3 regions of the Allobosea sp. P2_A10 genome follow, and region 3 is predicted to be linked to each of the others. Evidence: predicted binding sites of a transcription regulator. Region 3 holds the regulator's gene; each other region holds the start of a gene.
The links. Region 3 encodes PhoB, which activates phosphate uptake and scavenging genes when phosphate is short. Its sites were predicted from a motif close to TGTCATNNANCTGTCAT; they were not measured.

Region 1: phnF (phosphonate metabolism transcriptional regulator PhnF) is a predicted target of PhoB. The motif match lies at 2,072-2,088, and genes of this name have one in related genera.
Region 2: AC1DZY_RS22065 (RNA degradosome polyphosphate kinase) is a predicted target of PhoB. The motif match lies at 3,199-3,215, and genes of this name have one in related genera.

The regions. Positions count from the first base shown of each region.
Region 1 is NZ_JBFUCS010000001.1:751,740-757,650, reverse strand. Features, by position in the region: gene AC1DZY_RS03670 (carbon-phosphorus lyase complex subunit) at 1-964, opposite strand, end outside; gene phnH (phosphonate C-P lyase system protein PhnH) at 964-1,560, opposite strand; gene phnG (phosphonate C-P lyase system protein PhnG) at 1,560-2,000, opposite strand; gene phnF (phosphonate metabolism transcriptional regulator PhnF) at 2,104-2,817, shown strand; gene phnE (phosphonate ABC transporter, permease protein PhnE) at 2,851-3,705, opposite strand; gene phnE (phosphonate ABC transporter, permease protein PhnE) at 3,702-4,583, opposite strand; gene phnD (phosphonate ABC transporter substrate-binding protein) at 4,804-5,721, opposite strand; gene phnC (phosphonate ABC transporter ATP-binding protein) at 5,787-5,911, opposite strand, start outside.
Region 2 is NZ_JBFUCS010000019.1:24,013-29,923, forward strand. Features, by position in the region: gene AC1DZY_RS22050 (AI-2E family transporter) at 1-1,100, shown strand, start outside; gene AC1DZY_RS22055 (P-loop NTPase family protein) at 1,107-1,799, shown strand; gene AC1DZY_RS22060 (acyl-CoA desaturase) at 1,800-3,041, opposite strand; gene AC1DZY_RS22065 (RNA degradosome polyphosphate kinase) at 3,296-5,485, shown strand; gene ppx (exopolyphosphatase) at 5,496-5,911, shown strand, end outside.
Region 3 is NZ_JBFUCS010000013.1:28,980-34,890, reverse strand. Features, by position in the region: gene pstC (phosphate ABC transporter permease subunit PstC) at 1-667, shown strand, start outside; gene pstA (phosphate ABC transporter permease PstA) at 682-1,572, shown strand; gene pstB (phosphate ABC transporter ATP-binding protein PstB) at 1,618-2,418, shown strand; gene phoU (phosphate signaling complex protein PhoU) at 2,472-3,191, shown strand; gene phoB (phosphate regulon transcriptional regulator PhoB) at 3,223-3,921, shown strand; gene AC1DZY_RS18235 (TIGR03862 family flavoprotein) at 4,062-5,273, shown strand; gene AC1DZY_RS18230 (dihydrodipicolinate synthase family protein) at 5,396-5,911, opposite strand, start outside.

The DNA of each region.
Region 1 (5,911 bases), on a different contig from region 3:
AGTGGTAGAGCACGAACTCGTCCTGCTGCGCCGGGTACTCCGCCGCTTCGCCGAACTCGCGGCATTTCAGCGCCCGGTCGACCAGCGACATCGACATCGCCTTGCGCTCGGCATGGCCGAAGGACAGGCCGTAGCCACGGGTGAACTGCGGCGCGACCGCCTTCGAGCCCTGGAACTGGTTGACCATCTGGCATTCGGTCAGGGTGATCTCGCCGAGATCGACGGCAAAACCGAGTTCCTCCGGCACGAGCTCGACCGAGACTTCACCGACCCTGATTTCGCCGACGAAAGGGTGATTGCCGCCAAAGCCGCGCTGTACGGAGTAGCCGAGGCCGAGCAAAAAGCCCTCGTCGCCGCGCGCCATCGCCTGCAAGCGGACGTCACGCTCGGCCGGGAAGGAGATCGGCTCGCGGGTCAGGTCGAAGGGGCGCGGATCGCCTTCGGGCGGCGTCTCCGGCTCCATCAGACCTTCCGCGCCGAGGATGTCGGGCACGCGCGGCATCGTGGCGTCGAGGGGAGCAATAGCAGGTCGAGAGGCGACGACGTCGCTTTCAGCGTCGTCCATCAGCGCGAAATCGAACAGACGGTGGGTGTAGTCATAGGTCGGCCCGAGCACCTGTCCGCCCGGCAGATCCTTGTAGGTCGCCGAGACGCGGCGGCGGATCGCCATCGCTGCGGTATCGACCGGCTCCGACGAGCCGAAGCGTGGCAGCGTCGTGCGATAGGCGCGCATCAGGAAGGCGGCCTCGATGACATCGCCCTGCGCCTGCTTCAACGCCAGCGCCGCGAGATCCATGTCGTAAAGCGAGCCCTCGTTCATGACGCGGGCACAGGCGAGACCCTGCTGCTCGCGGATCTGCGCGACCGAAATTTCCGGCACGGCCTCGTCGCCCCGGCGCGCCTCGGCGACCAGATCATGCGTGGCGAGGATAGCGGCCTCGCCGCCCTTGACCGCGACATACATCAGGCGATCTCCCGGATCTGCGTGGTGCGCGGCAGGCCGATCAGGGCGTCGCCGCAGCTCAGCACGAGATCGATTCCAAGTGGATACAGTTCGGAATTCGCGGCGACCTCGTCCCAGAAATCTGTCCGCAGCCCCTGCGGCGCGATGCAGCGCGAGTCCTCGATGCCGGGGCCGCTCAGGGTAACCGGAGCCCCACCTGTCAGCGCCGCGCATTGCACGAAGATCGTTGCCGAGCGATCGGGAAACTGGTCGTGGCCGGCATCGAAAGCTGCCAGCAGCGGGGCTTGAGCGGCTCCGTCGATGACGGCGAAGGCGGCCCCTGTCGGCTCGGCGAGGATCGCCGCGCCGCAATGGAAGCGCAGCCACGCGCCGGCCGCGCCCTCGCGCAGCACCTGGGGCAACCAGATCGGCGTCTCGTAGTCCGCGAGCGTCAGCAGGGCTGTGGCGGTGGCCGCGTTCAGTCCCTGCGGCGGCGCGATCGCTGCAGGCAGGGTCTGGACGAGGCCCGGCTCGGAGAGTGCTGCGAGAAGACTGCGAAACGCCGCCTGCGACTGGAACACCGGCTCCGAAAAGCCCGCCGTTATCGTCGGTGCCATCACGCGCCCCTGACCAGTGTGAAGAAATCGACCTTGGTGGCAGCCGCCTTGCGCGAGGCGAGGTCGCGCGCCGCGGCTTGCCGACTGGCGAGATCCCTCACGCCCTCATGGAGAGCGCCGCCCCCATTTTCGCCTTGCAACCTTGCGTCGAGGATCGCGGCGAGCCTTGCCTTCCGGCCGTCACGGCCGAGCGCATAGGCAAACCCCATCGCGCCATCTTCGAGCCTGACGACGCAGCGCGTCACCGTCGCCTCGCCAAGATTGAAGCGCCGGCCTGCGCCGCCAGCGCGGCCTTCGACCATGACCGTGCCGGTTTCGGGCGCCTTGAGCAGGTCGTGAGCCGGCAGGTCGCTACCAGCCAGCGCTTCGATCTCGGCGCGCGTGGCGCGCGCGAGAACCGCCATCCAGCCTTGTCGTTCGGAGCGTTGGGTCGTCGTCATGCGTCGTCTGGCCACTCGCTAATGTCTAGACTATAATAGCCGCCTTGCGCGGAAAGGTCTATACATTTTGGGCGACATTTCTGTGACGGATCAGGCGACCGATGTGGGCACCGCCTGGCGGCGGATCGCCGACAGCCTCGCGGCCGAGATCGAGACGGGGACTTACGCACCGGGCGACACCCTGCCGGCCTCGGTCGCGCTGGCGGAGCGCTTTGGCGTGCATCGGCATACCGTGCGGCAGGCCTTCCGCCATCTTGCCGAGCAGGGGCTGGTTTCGGTCTCGCGCGGACGCGGCACGCAGGTCAGTGCGAGGCGTCTGCCCTATCCGATCGGCCGGCGCGTCAGCATGCGCGCCAATTTCGGCAAACTCGGCATCTCCGCCTCCAGCCGCATGCTGTCGGCGGAGCAGGTCGTGGGCGATGTCGAGACATGCGCGCAGCTAGGCCTCAAGGCCGGCGCGCCGCTGTGGCGGCTGGAGGGCTTGAGCCTCGCCGACAGCACCCCGATGGGGACGGGCACGCATTGGCTCTCGGTCGCGCGTTTTCCGGGCTTCGACGAGGTCTATCGAAAGGCGGATGCCTCAATGACGGCGGCGTTCAGGGCGGTGGGCATCGACGATTATGTCCGGCGCTCGACGCGGCTGGCGGCGAGGCTCGCCAGCGAGCGTGAGGCCGCGCTGCTCGAGATCGCGCCTGGCGCCGCCGTGATGGTCTCGATGGCGGTCGACGCGCTGCCCGACCTGACGCCGATCCACCTCGTCGACAGCGTCTTCGCCGGAGAGCGCATGGAGATGGTGGTCGAACCGTTCGCGGAGTGAGCAATCCTTCTCCCTTGAGGACGAAGGAAAGGGCTACTCAGCCCTTTGCCCGATGATCGCAAAGCGTAGCTTGCTCGACAGGAAATCGATCGCCGTCACCGCGGCGAGGATCAGCAGGATCAGGAACGAAACCTGTTGCCATTCCAGCGTGCGGATGGTCTCGGCCAGATAGAGCCCGATGCCGCCCGCGCCGACGATGCCGATGATGGTCGAGGAGCGGGTGTTGGATTCGATGTAGTAGAGCACCTGGCTTGCGATCACCGGCAGCACCTGCGGAATCAGGCCGAAGCGGATCTCGTGCAGCTTGCTTCCGCCAAGCGAGGTCACGCCCTCGACGGGCTTGCGGTCGGCGGACTCGATCGCTTCCGAATAGAGCTTGCCGAACGCGCCGAGATCGCTGGTCATGATCGCGAGCATGCCGGCGAAGGGGCCGAGACCCACGACATTGACCCAGATCAGCGCCCAGATCAGGGCATCGACGCCGCGCACCGTGTCGAGCGAGCGCCGCGCCAGGAAATGCACGACCGAGTTGGCGACGACGTTGCGGGCTGCGATGAAGCCGAGCGGGAAGGCGAGAATGGCGGCCAGGATCGTGCCGAGGAAGGCGATCGCGATCGTCTCGAACAACGCCTTGACGAAGAGCATGGCGCGGGCCAGCGAGCCGGGATCGGGCGGCAGCATCAGCACGACGAAGGTGCCGAGATTGCCGAAGCCGGAGACGATTCGCCAGAACGAGACCTCGAGCGAGGCGAGCCCGTAGCCAAACAGCCCCACGAGCGCGGTGACGACCGCGATCGTAATCAGGCGCGTCTTCAGCGAGCCGTCGATCGCGGCCTTGTGGCGGGCGACGATCGCCGCGCGGTCATCGGGCGAGAGGGCGAGGCTCATCGGCCATGCTCCAGGCTGAGGAGAGCGTGGCGCAGGCGCTCGGTGCCGTAGTCGATCAGCATCACCGTCACGATGATCAGCAGCAGGATGGCGCTGATGTCGGTGAAGTAGAATTTCCGGATCGCCTCGATCAGATCCTGGCCGATGCCGCCTGCTCCGACGAAACCCATGATCGAGGCGCCGCGCACATTGATCTCGAAGCGCAGCAGCGAGTAGCTGGCGAAGTTGGAGAGTACCTGCGGCACCACCGCGAAGCGGATCGTCTGCCACCAGCCCGCCCCGGTCGCGGTCAGGCCGTCGACCGGCTTCATGTCGATGTTCTCGACGACTTCGGAGAAGAGTTTGCCCATTGCGCCGGTGGTGTGGATCGCGATGGCCAGAACGCCGGGCAGCGGGCCCAGACCAAAGGCGATGACGAAGATCAGCGCGAAGACGATCTCGGGGACGGTGCGGCAGAATTCGAGGTAGCGCTTGGTGGCGAAACGCAGCCAGCCCGAACGTCCGAGATTGGCGGCGGCGACGAAGCAAAGCAGGAAGCCGCCGACCGCGCCGAGGATCGTGCCGGTATAGGCGATCAGGATGGTCTGCCAGAGCAGCTTGAGCCAGCCTTTGATGCCCCAGAACCACTCGGCCATGTCGGCGCTAAGCGTCGCCCAGCGCAGGGTCGGCATGGTCTCGAGGATGTATTTCGGAAAGCGCCATGCGTTCTCGATGAACTTGCCGGGATCGACCTCCGAGCCGAGAGCGGCAAGCCAGACCAGGGCTGCAAAGATCGCGACGCCGATCAGCGTCTGCCGGCGCTTTGCCGACATGGCGTGGGCGTAGGTCTCGGAATGGGCGCGGATCGCGGGGTCGTTGCGGTCGATCGCGAGGGTCATTGCAATGCGGATCCGTTGCCGATTGGGCGCGGGGAACCCCTCTCCTGTAAGGAGAGGGGCAGGGGTGAGGTGTGGGTCCTTTGACCAGCCAGGCACGAAGCCAATCGCACGCGGCGGCGAGGTGACGTCTCATGCGGAGAACGTTCGACCCCTCAACCTGCCCTCTCCCTCCGGGAGAGGGTTCCTCGCGCCAGCTGGTTTTGAGTCGGGCCAGAAAACCTTACGAGGACTTCTTCTTGCGGAGAGCGTCGACGAACTTGTTCAGTTCGATGATCGGGTCGTAGGCCTTGTTGTCGACGGCGACGAGCGGGCCCTGCTTGCCCTCGTAGATCTTGTCGAAGGCGACCTTGTCCTTGGTGGCGAGGTTCAGCACCGTGTCGCGGATCTTGGTCTTGAGGTCGGTCGGCAGGTCCGTGAGGTAGGCCATCGGCGAGTTCACGATCTGCTCGGACTTGTAGATGATCCGGAAATCCTCGGCCTTGACCATGTTCTTGCGCGACATGCGCAGGAGGTTGGATTCTTGCTCGTCGTTCCACCAGTTGGCGGCGACGTCGACGGTGCCCTGGCCGAGCGCGATGACCGCGTTCTCGTGGCTGCCGGTGTAGACGACCTTAGAGAAATAGGTCTCGGGCTCGATCTTCATGCCGTCGAGCGCAAAGCGCGGCACGTTGTTGCCGGAGGTCGAATTGGGATCGACGAGGCCGAGGTTCTTGCCCTTGAGGTCTTCGATCTTCTGGTAGGGCGAATCCTTCTTCACGTAGAAGACCGAATAGTAGCCCTTGGTGCCGTCGAGGTTGGTCTCGATGGCGAAGGCGTCGATCTTGGCGCCGGTCATCAGGGCGCGGGCAAAGGAGGAGGGGCCGTACATGCCGATATGGATGTTGCCGGCGCGCTGGCCCTCGATCAGGGCGGCATAGTCGCTGGCGATGCGCAGCGTGACCTTTGTGCCCAGTTCCTTGGCGAGGTAGTTGACGAAGGGGGTGTAGCGCTCGACGACGCCGGACGCGTTCTCGGCCGGGATGATCGCGAAGATGATCTCGGGATATTTCGCCTTCCAGTCCTGCGCGAAGGCGGGCGCGGCAAGCGAGGCGGCAAAGCCGGCGGCGGCAAGGGTGAGGGTATGACGACGGGTCAGCATGATCTGCTCCTGTTGGTGATCGTTCTTGCAGGCGTGGATTCGGGCTTGCCGGGCATGGAGCCCGGTCAGGCGACGTTCTGGCGGGCGCGCTGGGCTTCCGATGCGGCGATGGCGTCGAGCTGATCGAGCGCGTCGGCGCCGGCGTCCTTGGCCTCGATGCCGTAGAGCTGGGCGGCGACCTCGCTGGTCA
Region 2 (5,911 bases), on a different contig from region 3:
AACGCCAAATCGGCTTCTGGCTGGTCTCGTCGATCGTTTTCGTTCTGCTTCTCGTCCTGCTCCGTGACATCCTGCTGCCCTTCATCGCGGCGCTGGCGCTGGCCTATCTGCTCGATCCGCTGGCGGACCGGCTGGAGCGCATGGGCATGGGGCGATTGGCGGCGACGATTGTGATTCTCGTCGTCTTCCTGTTCGTCTTCGTGCTGGCGCTGGTATTGCTGGTGCCGTTGCTCGGCCAGCAGCTTGCCGGGCTGGTCGAGCGCCTGCCTGGCGACGCGGCCAAGCTGCAGGCGCTGGTGATGGAGCGCGGCGCGCCCTGGCTGGAGAGGCTCGGCGGCGCCAAGCTCGCCACCGAGGCGCAGAGTTCGCTCGGAAACCTCGTCGGCGAGGGCACCAAATGGGCCGGCAGCGTGCTGCAATCGCTCTGGACCGGCGGCACCGCGATCATCGGCGTGTTCTCGCTGCTGGTGCTGACTCCGGTCATCGCCTTCTATCTGCTGGTCGACTGGGACCGCATGGTCGCGACCGTCGATGGCTGGCTGCCGCTCGACCACCGCGAAACGATTCGCGGGCTGCTGCACGAGATGGATGTCGCCATCGCCGGCTTCCTGCGCGGCCAGGCGCTGGTCTGCCTGCTGCTTGGCGGCTTCTATGCGATCGGGTTGAGCCTGCTCGGCGTCAATTTCGGCGCGCTGATCGGCATCATCTCCGGCTTTCTGTCCTTCATCCCCTATGTCGGCTCGCTGACCGGTCTCGTCCTTTCGGTCGGGGTCGCGATCGTGCAGTTCTGGCCGGACTGGACCTGGCCGCTGGCGACGCTCGGCGTTTTCGCCGCCGGGCAGTTCCTCGAGGGCAACATCTTTCAGCCGAAATTCGTCGGCGATTCGATCGGCGTTCATCCGGTCTGGCTGATGTTCGCGCTGCTTGCCTTCGGCACGCTGTTCGGCTTCGTCGGCCTGCTGATCGCGGTGCCGATGGCCGCCGTCATCGGCGTGCTCTGCCGCTTTGCGCTCAGGCAATATCTTGCCAGCAACATCTATCACGGCGGCGATGCGGTGAAGGCTGCACAGATGCGCGCCCGCACCGACGTCGATGGCTGAGCCGGCATGAGCGAGACGCCGACCCGCCCGCGCCAGCTTGCTTTCGATTTGCCGGTCGACAGCCGCCACGGCGTCGAGGATTTCCTGATCGGTCCGTCCAACGAAGTTGCCTATGGTCTCGTCGAGGCCTGGCCGGCCTGGCCCGAGGCTTGGCTGCGGCTGATCGGAGCCGAGGGTGCGGGGAAAACCCATCTCGCCGCGATCTGGGCGAAATCAGCCCACGCCTGGACCGTTCCTGTGGCCGAGGTGACGGAAAGCAGCGTGCCGCATCTGGTCTCGGGCGGCGCGCTCGTCATCGAGGACTGCGATGGCGGCGTTCGCGACGAGCCGGCGCTGTTTCACCTGATGAACGCCATGAAGGCCAAGCGCGGCTTCGTGCTGCTGACCGCGAGAACCGCACCCGATTTCTGGGGCGTCGCGGTGCCCGATCTGCTGTCGCGGCTGCGGCTGGCGCCTCACGCCACGATCGAGCCCCCCGATGACGGCCTGCTGCGCGCCGTGCTGGTCAAGCTCTTCATCGACAGGCAACTCATCGTCGACGCCGGCATCATCGAAATGCTGGCGCAGCGCATGGAGCGCTCGTTTGCGGCCGCGCGCGCGCTGGTCGATCTCCTCGACCGGCTGTCGCTGGAGCGCGGCCGACGCGTCACCCGCCCGCTGGCCGCCGAGGCTCTCGCCGGACTCTTCCCGGAGAGCTGATCAGGCGCGGTCGGGCGTCGGACCGCTGGTCGGCTGCGCGACGAGGCGAGCGTGCATCGCCTCGATAAGAAGCTCATGCGCTCGCGCCGCGATCGCATCGAGCGACGGCGTCTTGACAAACATCGCGGCAGCCGTCTCCGCCAGCTCCTCGCGGCTTGGCAGCACCGGAAGATGCAGTTGCGCCAGTGCGTCATGCGCCTGCTGCTGCATCTCGGCCAGACGGTCGCCGGCGCGATGCTGCAGATCGGCCAGCGCGAGGCGCAGATCCGCCAGCGTCATCGTCGGCAGGTGCAGGTCCGACAGGCTCGGCGTCGCCGCATAGGCTTCCCGGAAGGCGGCGAGCGCGCGTTCCAGCGGCACGGAAGCGGCCAGCCGCTCGGCCGAGCGCTCGATCACGCGCGGCGGCAGCGCCTGCGAGCGATCGATGATCGCCTGCGGCGGCGATTTCAGCTCCCAGACCAGCCCGAGCTTCGACAGGCCCAGGATCAGATACCAGGTCGGATCCCACTGCCACCAGCGGAAGCCTTGGCGGACGCTGTACTGATAAGCATGATGGTTGTTGTGCCAGCCTTCGCCCATGGTGATGATCGCGAGCCACCAGTTGTTGCGGCTCTCGTCGCCGGTGACATAGTCCTTGTCGCCATGCACATGCGCCAGGGAGTTGATGCAGAAGGTCCCGTGATAGACCGCCACCGTCGACCAGAAGAAGCCGACGAACAGCCCGGCCCAGCCATCGATGGCAAAGCAGAGCAGCGCCAGCAGGATGGCGGGCGCGATCTCGAATCGATGCAGCAGCCGCAGCTCCGGGAACTTCGTCAGGTCGGTGATGGTTGAGCTGTCGAAGCGGTTGTGCTGCCGCGAAAAGATCCAGCCGAGATGGGAATAGGCGAAAGAGGTGTGCACCGGCGAATGCACGTCGTGTTCGGTGTCGGCATGACGATGATGATGCCGGTGCTTCGAGGCCCACCACAGCACGCTCTTCTGCGCCGTCGACTGCGCCAGCAAGGCCAGCACGAGCTGGAAGAAGCGGCTGGTCTTGTAGGTCCGGTGCGAGAAATAGCGGTGATAGCCGCCGGTGACCGCAAACATCCGCAGCCAGTAGAGCCCGATCGCCAGCCAGACTGAGGTCCAGGTGACGCCGCTCCAGAGCGCGCCGAGGCAGGCGACGTGCGCCAGCACGAACGGAACCGCCGAGGGGTAGACGATGTCGCCGTCGTCATGATGGGGCGTGCTGTCGGTCAAGAATGCCTCGGTCGCTTCGGTTGGCCGGGTGACATGTAATCAGTCGGACCGATTCACGCATCGGCCATGTCTAGGAAACAGGACGCGCTATTGCTCCGCAAGGGGGCCGCTTGCCGCATGCGCCGATACTGCTCCGGTTTTATGAATCCGTCTCGCCCGTCATCGAACCGTCACGCTAGGATGGCTTCAAGACCAACAAGAAGGAGACCGATGTGTCCAAACCAGCGAGCGGGACGAAAGCCAGACTCATGAATATGGAGCCATCGGAGATCAAGGCGGCCGAGCCCGCTCCCGCCAGCGAAGCGCAGAACCTGCGCGAATCGCCCTTGCGCTTCATGAACCGCGAATTGTCCTGGCTGCAGTTCAACCGGCGCGTCATGGAAGAAGCCTCCAACCGCAATCATCCGCTGCTGGAGCAGCTGCGCTTCCTGTCGATCTCGGCGGCCAATCTCGACGAGTTCTTCATGGTCCGCGTGTCGGGCCTGCGCGAGCAGCTCAAGGCCGGCGTCGTCACCAAGAGCCAGGACGGTCTGAACCCGGCCGAGCAGCTGGCCGAACTCGGCAAGGCGGTCGTGGCCCTGACCAACGACCAGCAGGCCCGTTGGGTCGGGCTCAAGGGCGATCTGCACGAGAACCGCATCCACCTGCTCGATCCTGCCGAAATCGGCCCTCAGGAACGCCTCTGGCTCGAGGATTACTTCCTGCATTATGTCTTCCCGGTGCTGACGCCGCTGGCGATCGACCCGGCGCACCCGTTCCCCTTCATTCCCAATCTCGGCTTCACCCTGGCCTTGGCGCTTGAGCGCATCAGCGACGGGCGCCAGCTCGACGCGCTCATTCGCGTGCCGATCAAGATGGACCGCTTCATCGAGCTGCCCGATCTGGCGCGCGAGGGGCTGCATCGCTTCATCACGCTCGAGGACACGGTCTCGCTGTTCATCGCCAAACTCTTCCCGGGGTATGACGTGAAGGGCACCGGCTCCTTCCGCGTCATCCGCGACTCCGACCTCGACATCGAGGAGGAGGCCGAGGATCTGGTGCGCGTCTTCGAGACAATGCTGAAACAGCGTCGGCGCGGCGTCGTGATCCGGCTCGAGGTCAGCGTCGGCATGCCCGTGCATCTGCGCCGCATGATCGTGCGCGAACTCAAGGTCGACGCCGACGAGATCGTCGATGTCGCCGGCATGATCGGCCTCAACGAGTTGTCGCAGCTCGTCGGCGTCGATCGCCCGGACCTGAAGTTCAAGCCCTACAACGCCCGTTTTCCCGAGCGCATCCGCGAGCACGGCGGCGATTGCTTCGCCGCCATCCGCCAGAAGGACCTGATCGTCCATCACCCCTATGAGAGCTTCGACGTCGTCGTGCAGTTCCTGCAGCAGGCAGCGCGCGATCCCGCCGTCGTGGCGATCAAGCAGACGCTCTACCGGACCTCGTCGAACTCGCCGATCGTCTCGGCGCTCGCCGAAGCCGCCGAGGCCGGCAAATCGGTGACGGCGTTGGTCGAGCTCAAGGCGCGCTTCGACGAAGAGGCCAATATCCGCTGGGCCAAGGATCTGGAGCGCGCCGGCGTGCAGGTCGTCTACGGCTTTATCGAGCTCAAGACCCACGCCAAGCTTTCGATGGTGGTGCGCCGCGAGGCCGGCCAGCTCGTCAGCTACTGCCATATCGCGACGGGCAACTACCACCCGATCACGGCGCGCATCTATACCGACGTGTCTTTCTTCACCGCCGATCCGGTGATGTCGCAGGATGTCGCGCGCATCTTCAATTTCATCACCGGCTATGCCGAACCGGCCGAGCTGGAGAAGATGTCGGTCTCGCCGGTCGGCCTGAAGCCGCGCCTGCTCGCCGACATCGCCGAGGAGATCGCGCACGTCAAAGCCGGTCGCAAGGGCGCGATCTGGGGCAAGTGCAATTCGCTCGTCGACCCCGAGATCATCGACGCGCTCTATGATGCGAGCCAGGCCGGCGTCGAGATCGACTTCGTCGTGCGCGGCATCTGCTGCCTCAGGCCTGGCGTGAAGGGCCTGTCCGAGAACATCCGCGTCAAGTCGATCGTCGGGCGCTTCCTCGAACACACCCGCATCTACGCCTTTGGCGCCGGCCACGGCCTGCCCTCGGTCAAGGCCAAGCTCTACATCTCCTCGGCCGATCTGATGCCGCGCAATCTCGACCGCCGTGTGGAGGCGCTGACCCCGATCCTGAACGCGACGGTGCACCAGCAACTGCTCGAACAGATCATGCTGGCGAACTTTCTCGACAACGAACAGAGCTGGACGATCTTGCCCGATGGTGGATCGCAACGCATTGTCCCGGCGCCGGGCGACGAGTCGTTCAACGCCCACAAATATTTCATGACCAATCCGAGTTTGTCCGGACGTGGAAAATCGCTCTCCAATTCCAGCCCTCGCAGCCTTCCCAAACGGGCGGGCAAGAAAGGCTGACGCTGCGCCGGTGTTCGTGCCCGGGCGGTTGAGCCTGGGCGAGACCATCGCGATCGTCGACATCGGCTCCAACTCGGTGCGTCTCGTGGTCTACGAGATGCTGGCGCGCGCCCCGGCGCAGGTCTTCAACGAGAAGGAGATGGCAGGCCTCGGCCGTCAGGTCGCGACCACCGGCCGGCTCGCCGAGGACACCATGGCCAGAGCGCTCGAGGCGCTGCTGCGTTTCCGCATCCTGTGCGAGGCGATGCAGGTCGGCGCGATCCGCGTCATCGCCACGGCCGCCGCGCGCGAGGCCGCCAATGGCCCGGCTTTTCTGGCGAAGGCCGAAGACGCCATCGGCCAGCCCATCGAACTGATTTCGGGCGGGCGCGAAGCCTACCTCTCGGGGCTGGGCGTGATTTCCGGTATCGATTCACCCCACGGCGT
Region 3 (5,911 bases):
GCTGGGCATCGCGGTCTACCTGACGCAGCTCGCCCCGCCCTGGTTCAAGCAGCCGGTCTCGACGACGGTCGAGTTGCTCGCCGCCGTGCCCTCGATCATCTACGGCATGTGGGGCCTGTTCGTCTTCGTGCCGCTGTTTGCGGCCTATGTTCAGATCCCGCTCTCGAATATCGTCGAGGGCATCCCGATCGTCGGCACGGTGCTGTATTCGCGCTCGCCCTCGGGGCTGGGCATCCTGACGGCGGGCATCATCCTAGCCTTCATGATCATCCCCTTCATCGCCTCGATCGTGCGTGACATGCTCGACCAGATTCCCTCGGTGCTGCGCGAGAGCGCCTATGGCATCGGCGCGACAACCTGGGAGGTGGTGCGCCATGTGCTGGTGCCGCAGGCCGGCGTCTCGATCATCGGCGCGGTGATGCTGGGCCTCGGTCGTGCGCTGGGTGAGACGATGGCGGTGACCTTCGTCGTCGGCAACGCCAACCGGCTATCGGCATCGATCATGGATCCGGGCTCGACCATCGCCTCGCGCATCGCCAATGAGTTCAACGAGGCGCTGGGTCTCCAGCTCAACTCGCTGATTGCGCTGGGCTGCATCCTGTTCTTCGTCACCTTCGTCGTCCTCGTCATCGCGCGCATCCTCGTCGCACGCGTCAAGTCCTTCTGAACGGATCTTCGGCCATGACCATGACGACACCCTCCGCCGCGCAACCCATTCCGATCGTCCCCTGGGGCCGCGTGCGCCAGTCGCGCCGCACCGCCGACAGGGCGATGAAGCTCATCGCGACCGGCTTCACGCTGCTCGCCATCGTCGTGCTGTTCTGGATCCTCGGCATGCTGATCGTGAAGGGCGTCGGCGGGCTCTCCGTCGCGACCTTCACGCAGGTCACGCCGGGGCCGGGCTCGGAGGGCGGTGGCCTCGCCAACGCCATCGTCGGCTCGATCGTGCTGACCTTCCTCGGCATCGTCGTGGCGACGCCGATCGGCGTGCTGGCGGGCACCTATCTCGCGGAATATGGCAAGGGCTCGAAGCTCGCCGACCTGATCCGCTTCATCAACGACATCCTGCTCTCGGCTCCGTCGATCCTGATCGGCCTGTTCGTCTACGTCATCCTGGTCGAGCCGTTCCGCGGCTATTCCGGCTGGGCCGGCGGCGTCGCGCTCGGCATCATCGCGATCCCGGTCATCGTGCGCACCACCGAGGACATGCTGCGGCTGGTTCCGGGACCCTTGCGCGAGGCCGGCGCCGCGCTCGGCGCCCCGCCTTCGGTCGTGATCACCGCGATCACCTGGCGCGCCGCAAAATCCGGCATGGTCACCGGCATCCTGCTGGCGCTCGCCCGCATCGCCGGCGAAACCGCACCGTTGATCTTCACCGCGCTGAACAATAATTTCTGGTTCTCGCCGACGCTCTCGGGCGGCGTTTCCAACCTGCCCGTGACGATCTACCAGTTCGCCTCCGCGCCTTACGAGAACTGGCAGCAGCTCGCCTGGGCGGGTTCGCTGATCATCACGGTCTCGATCCTGCTGCTCTCGCTCGTCGCCCGCCGCATCGTGCGCGGCGCGAAGTAACTCACAAGACAAAACCCGTCGCGTCAGATCCGAAGGAAATCTTCGATGCTTTCGACCCTTGAACTCAGCCCGCAATCGCTCGATGCCGACGCCATGGTCCGTATCGCGGTCAAGAACCTCGATTTCTACTACGGCGAGCACAAGGCGCTGAAGAACATCAACCTCGACTTCCGCGACCGCCACGTCACGGCGCTGATCGGCCCGTCGGGCTGCGGCAAGTCGACATTGCTGCGCATCTTCAACCGGATCTACTCGCTTTATCCCGAGCAGCGCGCCACCGGCGAGGTCATGCTCGACGGCCGCAACGTCATCTCCAACGAGGTCGACGTCAACGAGCTGCGCTCGCGCATCGGCATGGTCTTCCAGAAGCCGACGCCGTTCCCGATGTCGATCTACGACAACGTCGCCTTCGGCATCCGCCTTTACGAGAAGCCGCCGAAATCGGAACTCGACGATCGCGTCGAGGGCGCGCTGCGCCGCGCCGCGCTCTGGGACGAGGTCAAGGACAAGCTCAAGGCGTCGGGCATGGGCCTGTCTGGCGGCCAGCAGCAGCGCCTGTGCATTGCCCGCACCATCGCCCAGAAGCCGGAGGTGATCCTGTTCGACGAGCCGACCTCGGCGCTCGACCCGATCTCGACCGGCAAGATCGAGGACCTGCTGGAGCAGCTCAAGACCGACTTCACCATCGTCATCGTGACCCACAACATGCAGCAGGCGGCGCGCATCTCGCAGTACACCGCCTTCATGTATCTCGGTGAGGTCATCGAGTTCGCCCCGACCAACACCATCTTCATGAACCCGCACAAGAAGCAGACGCAGGACTACGTCACCGGCCGCTTCGGCTGAGCCGACGAGACGTTTCAAGCATCCCTGCATCCGCCGCCAGAGGACTCCCTCCCATGTCCGACCATATCGTCCGCTCCTACGACGCCGAACTCGAGGCGCTGCGCCGCAGCCTCGCCGAGATGGGCGGCATGTCCGAGCGCATGCTCGGCGATTCCACGGTGGCGCTGGTGCGCCGCGACACGGCGCTCGCCCAGAAGGTGATCTCGGCCGATCAGCGCCTCGACAACCTCCAGCGCGATGTCGAGGAGCGCGCCGTGCTGACGATCGCGCGCCGCCAGCCGCTGGCCAACGATCTGCGCGAGCTGATCTCGGCGATCCGCATCGCCTCCGACATCGAGCGCGTCGGCGACCTCGCCAAGAACATCGCCAAGCGCGCGGTCGCGATCTCCGGCCAGTTCCAGCCGCCCCAGCGCGCCGTGGTCGGCCTCGAACATATGAGCCGTCTCGTCCAGGCCCAGCTCAAGGATGTGCTCGACGCCTATGCCGCCGGCAACGAGCAGAAGGCGATGGAGGTCTGGCACCGCGACGGCGAGATCGACGCGCTCTACACCTCGCTCTTCCGCGAGCTGCTGACCTACATGATGGAAGATCCGCGCAACATCACCTTCTGCACGCATCTCCTGTTCTGCGCCAAGAATGTCGAGCGCATCGGCGACCACACCACCAACATCGCCGAGACGATCCACTACCTCGTCACCGGCGGCACGCTCGACATCAACCGGCCCAAGCTCGACACCACCAACATCGAGGTCGAGGCGGTGACCGGCTCCTGAGCCGCGTCGTCGTCCCAGGGACAGCCAAGACATGCCCGCACGCATCCTGATCGTCGAGGACGAGGAGCCGCTGACGCTGCTGTTGCGCTACAATCTCGAGGCCGAAGGCTTCGAGGTCGACAGCGTCGCGCGCGGCGACGATGCGGAGCTTCATCTGCGCGACAACACGCCCGATCTCGTCCTCCTCGACTGGATGCTGCCGGGCCTGTCGGGGATAGAGCTCTGCCGCCGGCTGCGCGCGCGCCGCGACACCGAGCGCGTGCCGATCATCATGCTGACCGCGCGCGGAGAGGAGACCGAGCGCGTGCGCGGGCTCGCCACCGGAGCCGATGACTATGTCGTCAAGCCGTTCTCGCTGCCTGAATTGATCGCGCGCATCCAGGCGCTGCTGCGCCGCGCCAAACCAGGCCACGTCGCGGGCCTGCTCGCCGCCGGCGATCTCGAGCTCGACCGCACGACGCGGCGCGTCCGCCGTTCGGGCATGGAGCTCCATCTCGGCCCGACCGAGTTTCGCCTGCTTGAATTTCTGATGCAGGCGCCTGGCCGCGTCTATTCCCGGGCCCAGCTTCTCGATGCCGTCTGGGGCCGCGACGTCTACATCGACGAGCGCACCGTCGACGTCCATGTCGGCCGCCTGCGCAAGGCGATCACGCCGGGCGACGCCAAGGACCCGCTGCGCACCGTGCGCGGCGCGGGCTACGCCTTCGACGAGACGTTCGCGCGGGGCTGACGGCGCGACGTCATGATCGGGCTAGCCCCGATAATCTCACGCAGGATGAAACACCGAAAGCGAGCACGAGATGCTCGGGGCAAGACCGAGCATGACGACGGAGCTTGACCCGCGCTCTCGCCGGCCCCAAGCCCTCCGCCATGCAAGCCAAAACCATTGCGATCATCGGCGCAGGCCCATCCGGCCTCATCGCCGCCGAACGGCTCTCGCTCGCCGGCCATCGCGTCACCATCTATGACCGCATGCCGTCGCCGGCGCGCAAATTCCTGCTCGCGGGGCGCGGCGGGCTGAATCTCACCCACTCCGAACCGCTCGACCTTTTCCTGACGCGCTACCGCACGGCGCAAGGCTGGCTCGAACCCGCGATCCGCGCCTTCCCCCCGCAGGCGCTGCGCGACTGGGCCGACGAACTCGGCGCGGACAGCTTCGTCGGCACGAGCGGCCGCGTCTTCCCCGAGGCGATGAAGGCCTCGCCGCTGCTGCGCGCCTGGCTGCGTCGTCTGCAAGGGCAAGGCGTTACGCTCGCCGCCGGCCACCTCTGGACCGGCTGGAGCGAGGATGGCGCGCTGCTGTTCGAGACCCGCGATGGCGGCACGCAGGCTGTCCGGGCCGACGCGACGCTGCTGGCGCTCGGCGGCGCGAGCTGGCCGCGCCTCGGCTCCGATGGCGGCTGGGCGTCATTGCTGGCCGAGCGAGGCGTCGCCGTCGCGCCGCTGCTTCCGGCCAATGGCGGCTTCACGGTCGACTGGTCGCCGATGATGCGCGAGCGCTTCGCCGGCGTCCCGCTGAAGCGCCTCGTCATCAGATGCGGCGAGCGCCAGGCCACCGGCGAGGCGATGATCGACGCTGACGGCATCGAGGGCGGCGCGGTCTACGCGCTGTCGGGCCTGCTGCGCGAGGCGGTGCTGCGCGACGGCAAGGCCGCGATCACGCTCGATCTGCGCCCGGACATGGAAACCGCTCGCCTGATCGAGAGGCTGGGCCAGCGCCGCAAGGGCGAGACGCTGAGCAACCATCTGCGCAAGGCGGCTGGATTGTCGCCGGCCGCGATCGCCGTGCTGCGCGAAAGCGCGGGCGCTGCCCTGCCGCAGGAGCCGGCCTTGCTCGCGGCTCTCATCAAGGCCGCGCCGCTGACCCTGACCGGCATGGCCCCGATCGCGCGGGCCATCTCGACGGCCGGCGGCATCGTGACCGGCGAGGTCGATGACGGCTTCATGCTGAAGCGTCTGCCCGGCGTCTTCGTCGCGGGCGAGATGCTGGACTGGGAAGCCCCGACCGGTGGCTATCTGCTGCAAGCCTGCTTCTCGACAGGCGTCGCGGCGGCTGCTGGCATCGCGACCTGGCTGGAGTAGGTCTTCCAGAAACCACCGCCGTCATCCCGGGCTTGACCCGGGATCCATCGAAAGGCGCTGGGCTTTATGATGGATTCCAGGTCTCCGCTTCGCTGCGCCCGGAATGACGGCGGTGGTTCGTCTCAAAGTTTGGCGCGCGGATCGTGCTTGGCTACGCGCGCCAGCAGGTAGTCCACCTCCGCCTTGGCCATCGCGCTGATTGCTGGCCCCGGCTTGCGCTGGGCGTCGCTGCCCAGGATGCCGCGCTTCATCATGGTGTATTTGCGCACGGCAAGCCCGATGCCGAGCTGCTGCTCGTAGCGCAGCAGCGGCAGATGCGCGTCGAAGATGTCGTGGGCGGCGTCGCGCTGTCCGGCCTTCTGCAGCCTGACCACGTCGATCAGCAGTTCGGGGAAGGCGTAGCCGGTCATCGCGCCATCGGCGCCGCGCTCCATCTCGAAATCGAGGAACATGCCGCCATTGCCGGTCAGGATCGAGATCGGCCGCAGGCTACCGTCCGCCTGGAACTTGCGCAGCGTCGAGATCTTCTCCAGCCCCGGCCAGTCCTCATGCTTCAGCATCACGCAGGACGGGTTGTCCATCACGATCTTGCGGATGACCGCAGGCGTCATGATCACCGACAGGGTCAGCGGATAATC